2 linked regions of the Paracoccus pantotrophus genome follow. The protein of the gene in region 1 binds, or shares a complex with, the protein of each later gene. Links are inferred from orthologs where the notes say so. Each region holds a gene or a part of one and is shown in the gene's direction. Other genes may lie near its edges.

Region 1 (3,547 bases):
TATGAAACCGGCCACCCGCCGCTGGTGGGCGAGACCAGCCTGCCCTGGTCCGACAGCTGGTCGGACCTGGCAACGCAGGCCGGGCTGGCGCTGATCTGGATCGCCGCGGTGCTGACCGCGATCACCGGCTGGGACTATTTCGCCAAGGCCCGGCCCTTCCTGAGGGATGACCATGGCGCTTGACGTGCTGTATTTCGCCTGGCTGCGCGAACGCATCGGCCAGCCGCGCGAGCGGATCGAGACCGGGGCCGCGACCGTGCGCGAGCTGGTTGCCGAGCTTGCCGCCATGGACGAATGGCACGCGGCGGCGCTGGCCGACCTGTCGGCGGTGCGCGTGGCCGTCGACCAGGAACTGGCCGACCTGGACGCGCCGCTGGCGGGGGCGCGCGAGGTTGCCTTCTTCCCGCCGATGACCGGGGGCTGAGATGTCGGCCCGGGTCCAGAGCGCGCCTTTCGACCTGGGCGCCGAACTGGCGGGTTTCGGCGCGGGGTCCGGCGCGGTCGTCACCTTCACCGGCCTGGTGCGCGACGAGGGCGGCCGGCTGGTGGCGCTGGAGATCGAGCATTACCCCGGCATGACCGAGAAGGCGCTGCAAGCCTATGGCGAGGAGGCGGCGCGGCGCTTTGCGCTGGACGACTGGCGCATCCTGCACCGCCATGGCCGGCTGGCGGCGGGCGAGCCGATCATGATGGTCGCCACCGCCGCCCGCCACCGCGTTGCGGCCTTCCAGGCGGCGGAATACCTGATGGACTGGCTGAAATCCCGCGCCCCCTTCTGGAAGCGCGAGATCGGCCCCGACGGCCCCGGCGCCTGGGTCGAGGCCCGTGCCGAGGACGAGGACGCGCTGTCGCGGTGGCAAGGCTGACGTTGCAATCCCGTCCCGCGGCGATCATATAGGGCGCGGACCAGACGACCGGATGACAGCGCGGAGCCCTGCATGACTTACCTGGAGTTCGAAAAGCCCCTTGCCGATCTTGAGGGCAAGGCCGAGGAACTGCGGGCACTGGCCCGAAAGGGCGAAGGCGTCGATCTGGAGAAGGAGGCGGCGGCGCTGGACCGCAAGGCCGAGGAGATGCTGCGCGACCTCTACAAGCAGCTCGATCCCTGGCGCAAGACGCAGGTCGCCCGTCACCCGGAGCGGCCGCATTGCCGCGATTACATCGACGCGCTTTTCACCGAATACACGCCCTTGGCCGGCGACCGCGCCTTTGGCGAGGATCACGCGGTCATGGGCGGGCTCGCGCGGTTCAAGGACCAGCCCTGCGTGGTCATCGGCCATGAAAAGGGCAATGACACCAAGTCGCGCATCTTTCACAATTTCGGCATGGCCCGGCCCGAGGGCTATCGCAAGGCGATCCGGCTGATGGACATGGCCGACCGCTTCCGCCTGCCGGTGATCACCCTGGTCGACACGCCCGGCGCCTATCCCGGCAAGGGTGCCGAGGAACGCGGGCAAAGCGAGGCCATCGCCCGAGCGACCGAGAAATGCCTGCAGATCGGCGTGCCGCTGGTCTCGGTCATCATCGGCGAGGGCGGCTCGGGCGGGGCGGTGGCCTTTGCCACGGCGAACCGCATCGCCATGCTGGAGCATTCGATCTATTCGGTGATCTCGCCCGAGGGCTGCGCCTCGATCCTGTGGAAGGATGCCGAGAAGATGCGCGAGGCGGCGCATGCGCTGAAGCTGACGGCGCAGGATCTGAAGAAGCTGGAGGTGATCGACCGGATCATCGCCGAGCCGGTGGGCGGCGCGCAGCGTGCCCCGGCCGAGACCATTGCGGCGGTGGGCGAGGCGATCGCCGTCATGCTGGGCGAACTGGCCGGCAGGAAGCCCGCCGAACTGGTCAAGGACCGGCGACAGAAATTCCTGGCCATGGGCTCCAAGGCCTTGGGCTGAGCGCCCAGCCGCGCCCGCGCGCGGGTATCTAAGAAACGGAAACAAGGCGTGCGCCGCTGCCCGGCCCGGTTTTGCGGCTGTTTCCGTTTTCCAAGCACCCAAGCGACGCTCCCCAGGGGCGCTGCCGCAGGGGTATTTGCGAAACGGTGAAAGCGCGCGATCAGCCGCGGGCGGCGCGGATCGAGTCCTCGAGAATGTCCAGCGCCTCGTCGAAGACCGCGTCGGGGATGGTCAGCGGTGCGAGGAAGCGGATCACGTTGCCATGCACGCCGCAGGTCAGCAGGATCAGCTTGCGGGCGAGCGCCTCTTCGCGGACGCGGTTGGCGAAATCCGGGCTGGGCCTGTCGGTGCTGGCGATGTTGAACTCGACGGCGTTCATGAAGCCGGGGCCGCGGATGTCGACGATTTCCGGCACGGTTTCGGCGATGCCGGCCAGGCGCTGCTTCAGCCGCTGGCCAAGCCGGGTGGCGCGGTCGCAGAGCCCCTCGTCCTCGATCACGTCCAGCACCGCATGGGCGGCGGCGACGGCCAGCGGGTTGCCGGCATAGGTGCCGCCCAGGCCTCCCGGCGCGGGGCTGTCCATGACATCGGCGCGGCCGGTGACGGCGCTGATCGGCAGCCCGCCGCCCAGCCCCTTGGCCATGGTGGTGATGTCGGCGGCGGTGCCGTGGTGTTCCATCGCGAACAGCTTGCCGGTGCGGGCGAAGCCGGTCTGCACCTCGTCGGCGATCAGCAGGATCGAATACTGGTCGCAGATCTGCCGCAGGCGCTGGATGAAGCCCGCCGGCGCCTCGTAGAAGCCGCCCTCGCCCTGCACCGGCTCGACGATGATCGCGGCGACGCGCGAGGGGTCGATATCGGCCTTGAACAGCCGGTCCAGCGCCGCCAGCGCCTCCTCGGCCGTGACGCCGTGCAGCGGGTTGGGGAAGGGCAGGTGCCAGATGTCGTTCATCATCGGCCCGAACCCGGCCTTGTAGGGCTGGACCTTGCCGGTCAGCGACATGCCCAGGAAGGTGCGGCCGTGGAAGCCGCCGGCGAAGGCCACCACCCCGGCGCGGCCGGTATGGTGGCGGGCGATCTTGACCGCATTCTCGACCGCCTCGGCGCCGGTGGTGTAGAAGGCGGTCTTTTTCGGGCCGTCGCCGGGGACGAGCCGGTTCAGCCGCTCGGCCAGGGCGACGTAATTCTCATAGGGCACGACCTGGTGGCAGGTATGGGTGAAGCGGTCGAGCTGGGCCTTGACCGCCTCGACGACCCGCGGGTGGCGGTGGCCGGTATTGACCACGGCGATGCCGGCGGCGAAGTCGATATAGCGGTTGCCGTCCTTGTCCCAGATCTCGGCATTCTCGGCGCGCTCGGCATAGATTTGCGTGGTCATGCCCACCCCGCGCGAGATGGCGGCGTTCCTGCGGTCGGTCAGGCTGGTCATCGGCCCCTCCTCGATGCGATTCGCAGCCGATGCTATACGCGGTCCGGCCATCCGAACAGGGCCGCTTGCGTGCACCACCGCGATGCTTCAGGCTGCGGGCATGTTCCCGATCCGCGACCATAACCCCTCGGCGCGCACGCCCTATGTCACCCATGCGCTGATCCTTCTCAACGTGGCGATGTTCCTGATCACCATGCCCTGGGCGGGCGGGCAGGTCGGGCTG
Region 2 (2,981 bases), 980 kb from region 1 along the record:
GCCCTGGCGCTCGTCCGGGCCGGTAGCGACGACCTGCGCCACCTCGCCCGGCGCGGTGACGGGGCGGGTCATGCGCAGCATCTCGCCCAGGTCTTCGCCGGTATAGCTCATCCAGTCCTGCAGGAAGACCGCCTGCATCTGCCGCACCACCGGCCCCTCGATGGCCAGGAAAACATCGATCCAGGGCGCATAGCGCGGTTTGACGGCAAAGGCCCGGTCCGAGCAGTTGCGGCTGCCGGTAAAGCCCAGCACATGGTCGATCACCACGATCTTGCGGTGATTGCGCAGGTCCATACGCTGAAAGAGGCCGCCGATCACCGGGATGCTCAGCGGCAGTGCCTCGACGCATTCGACCCCCGCCGCCTTCATCTGCGCCCAGGCATCCGAGCGGCCGAAGGCGCGCGAGCCGAAGGCGTCGATGATCGCCCGCACCTTGACGCCACGCCCCGCGGCGCGGATCGCCGCCTCGGCCACGGCCCGGCCCGAGGCATCGTCGAGCCAGATATAGAACAGCATGTGGACATGTTCGTTCGCGCCGTCGATCGCCTCGACCAGCGCGGCGATGGCGCTGTCGTCCTCGGGCAGCAGCGCGGCGCGGTTGCCGGCCACGGCGGCAAAGCCGGTCGTGGCGTGATTCGCCTTGATGACCGGCTCGGCGAAATCGGGCAGCACCTTCAGTTCCTCGGGGCTGGGCTGCCACAGGCCCGACAGGCGCGAGCGGACATTGGCCATGGTCTCGACCTCGGCGCCGCGCATGCGGATCTCGCCGAACAGCACATAGGCCAGGATGCCGACCAGCGGCACCAGTTCGATCACCAGGATCCAGGACAGCCGGACCGTCGGCTCAAGCCGCGGGCGCAGCAGCACGCGCACCGAAACGGCCAGCGCAGCTGCGTAATGCATGAACACAAGGGCTTCGGTCCACATGCCGCCATGAAAGCCCGGACAGCGCGGAATTGCAATTCGGCACCGCTTTGCATATCTGAGCCCCTGAACGCAGCGCAGGGGGCCGCCGATGAACTGGATCACCAATTATGTCCGTCCGCGCATCAATTCGCTGTTCTCGCGCCGCGAAGTGCCCGAGAACCTGTGGACCAAATGCCCGGAATGCGGGACCATGCTGTTCCACCGCGAATTGTCGGACAACCTGAACGTCTGCACGAATTGCGACCATCACCTGGCGATCAGCCCGCGCAGCCGCTTTGCCGCGCTGTTCGACGGCGGCGTCTTCGTCGAGGTCAAGGTGCCCGAGCCGGTCGCCGACCCGCTGGGCTTCCGCGACCAGAAGAAGTACCCCGACCGCATGAAGGCCGCGCAGAAATCCACCGGCGAGAAAGAGGCGATGCTGGTCGCCGAGGGCGAGATCGGCCGCACCCCCATCGTCGCCGCCGCGCAGGATTTTTCCTTCATGGGCGGCTCGATGGGCATGTATGTCGGCAACGCCATCATCGCCGCGGCCGAACGCGCGGTGAAGCTGAAGCGGCCCCTGGTGCTGTTCTCGGCCGCCGGCGGCGCGCGCATGCAGGAGGGCATCCTGTCGCTGATGCAGATGCCGCGCACCACCGTCGCCGTGCAGATGCTGAAAGAGGCGAAGCTGCCCTATATCGTCGTGCTGACCCATCCGACCACCGGCGGCGTCACCGCCAGCTATGCCATGCTGGGCGACATCCAGATTTCCGAGCCGAACGCGCTGATCTGCTTCGCCGGCCCGCGCGTGATCGAGCAGACCATCCGCGAAAAGCTGCCCGAGGGCTTCCAGCGCGCCGAATACCTGCTGGAACACGGCATGCTGGACCGGGTGACGCATCGCAAGAAGCTGCGCGAGGAACTGGTCTCGATCCTGCGCATGCTGGGCGGCCTGCCCGCGCCGGTGGTGGGCGACCTGCCCGCACCCGGCACCATCGCCGCCCCGCGCGCCGAGACCCCGGCCGACAGCCCATCCGCCTAGGCCGGACGACATCGCGATGACCTCCTCCGACGCCATTCTCGCGCGGCTCATGCAGCTGCATCCCAAGGTCATCGACCTGTCGCTGGACCGGATGCACCGCATCCTGGCCGCACTCGGCAACCCGGAACGCCGCATCCCGCCGGTGGTTCATATCGCCGGCACCAACGGCAAGGGCTCGACCCAGGCGATGATCCGCGCCGGGCTGGAATCGGCCGGCAAGCGCGTCCATGCCTATACCTCACCGCATCTGGCGCAGTTCCACGAACGCATCCGGCTGGCCGGAGAGCTGATCTCGGAAGCCGAACTGGCCGCGGCGCTCGAGGAATGCGAGGCCGCGAACGCCGGCGCGCCGATCACCTTCTTCGAGATCACCACCGCGGCGGCCTTCCTGGCCTTCTCGCGCACGCCGGCGGATTACACGCTGCTGGAAGTGGGCCTGGGCGGCCGGCTGGACGCGACCAATGTGATCGAGGCGCCGGCCCTGACCGTCATCACCCCCATCAGCATCGACCATACGCAATACCTGGGCGAGACGCTGGCCGAGATCGCCGGCGAAAAGGCCGGGATCATGAAACGCCGCGTGCCCTGCATCGTCGCCCCGCAAGAGGCCGTCGCCCGCGAGGTGATCGAGCAGAAGGCCGAGCGGCTGTTCGCGCCGCTGCGCATCGGCCGGCAGGACTGGGACAGCCGGCGCGAGGGCGACAGCCTGGTCTACCAGGACGAACACGGGCTGATGGACCTGCCCCTGCCCGTCCTGCCCGGCCCGCATCAGATCGTGAATGCCGGCACCGCCATCGCCGCGCTGCGCGAGCTGGGCTTCGGCCGCATCGAGGCCCGCGCCGCAGTGACCGAGGTCGAATGGCCCGCGCGCATGCAGCGCCTGAACCATGGCCCGCTGGTCGAGGCGGCGGGGGCCTGCGAATTGTGGCTTGACGGCGGCCACAACCCGGCCGGTGGCGAGGCGGTGGCGGCGACGCTGGCCGCCCTGCCCCGCCGGCCGGTGCATCTCGTCTGCGGCATGCTGAACACCAAG

The links. Proteins that work in one complex are often made in the same cells at the same time.
Region 2: the proteins of ESD82_RS18945 (region 1) and accD are in contact, whole or in part, in a solved structure (PDB 8UXZ), measured with the Escherichia coli proteins. The link is inferred for Paracoccus pantotrophus from one-to-one orthologs.

Annotation. Positions count from the first base shown.
Region 1 is NZ_CP044426.1:1,707,486-1,711,032, reverse strand. What follows is about bases 1-2,916. They hold ESD82_RS18945 (acetyl-CoA carboxylase carboxyltransferase subunit alpha), read left to right. Parts: upstream 1-938; coding sequence 939-1,895; downstream 1,896-2,916. Other genes in these bases: ESD82_RS18940 (4-aminobutyrate--2-oxoglutarate transaminase), read right to left, coding at 2,056-2,916; ESD82_RS18950 (molybdenum cofactor biosynthesis protein MoaE), read left to right, coding at 426-866; moaD (molybdopterin converting factor subunit 1), read left to right, coding at 173-424; pgsA (CDP-diacylglycerol--glycerol-3-phosphate 3-phosphatidyltransferase), read left to right, coding at 1-183. Outside these bases: more of ESD82_RS18940, read right to left, coding at 2,917-3,324; ESD82_RS18935 (rhomboid family intramembrane serine protease), read left to right, coding at 3,425-3,547. UniProt on the Escherichia coli protein: Component of the acetyl coenzyme A carboxylase (ACC) complex. First, biotin carboxylase catalyzes the carboxylation of biotin on its carrier protein (BCCP) and then the CO(2) group is transferred by the carboxyltransferase to acetyl-CoA to form malonyl-CoA.
Region 2 is NZ_CP044426.1:732,268-735,248, reverse strand. It holds accD (acetyl-CoA carboxylase, carboxyltransferase subunit beta), read left to right. Parts: upstream 1-1,015; coding sequence 1,016-1,948; downstream 1,949-2,981. Other genes in the region: ESD82_RS14010 (bifunctional folylpolyglutamate synthase/dihydrofolate synthase), read left to right, coding at 1,965-2,981; cls (cardiolipin synthase), read right to left, coding at 1-927.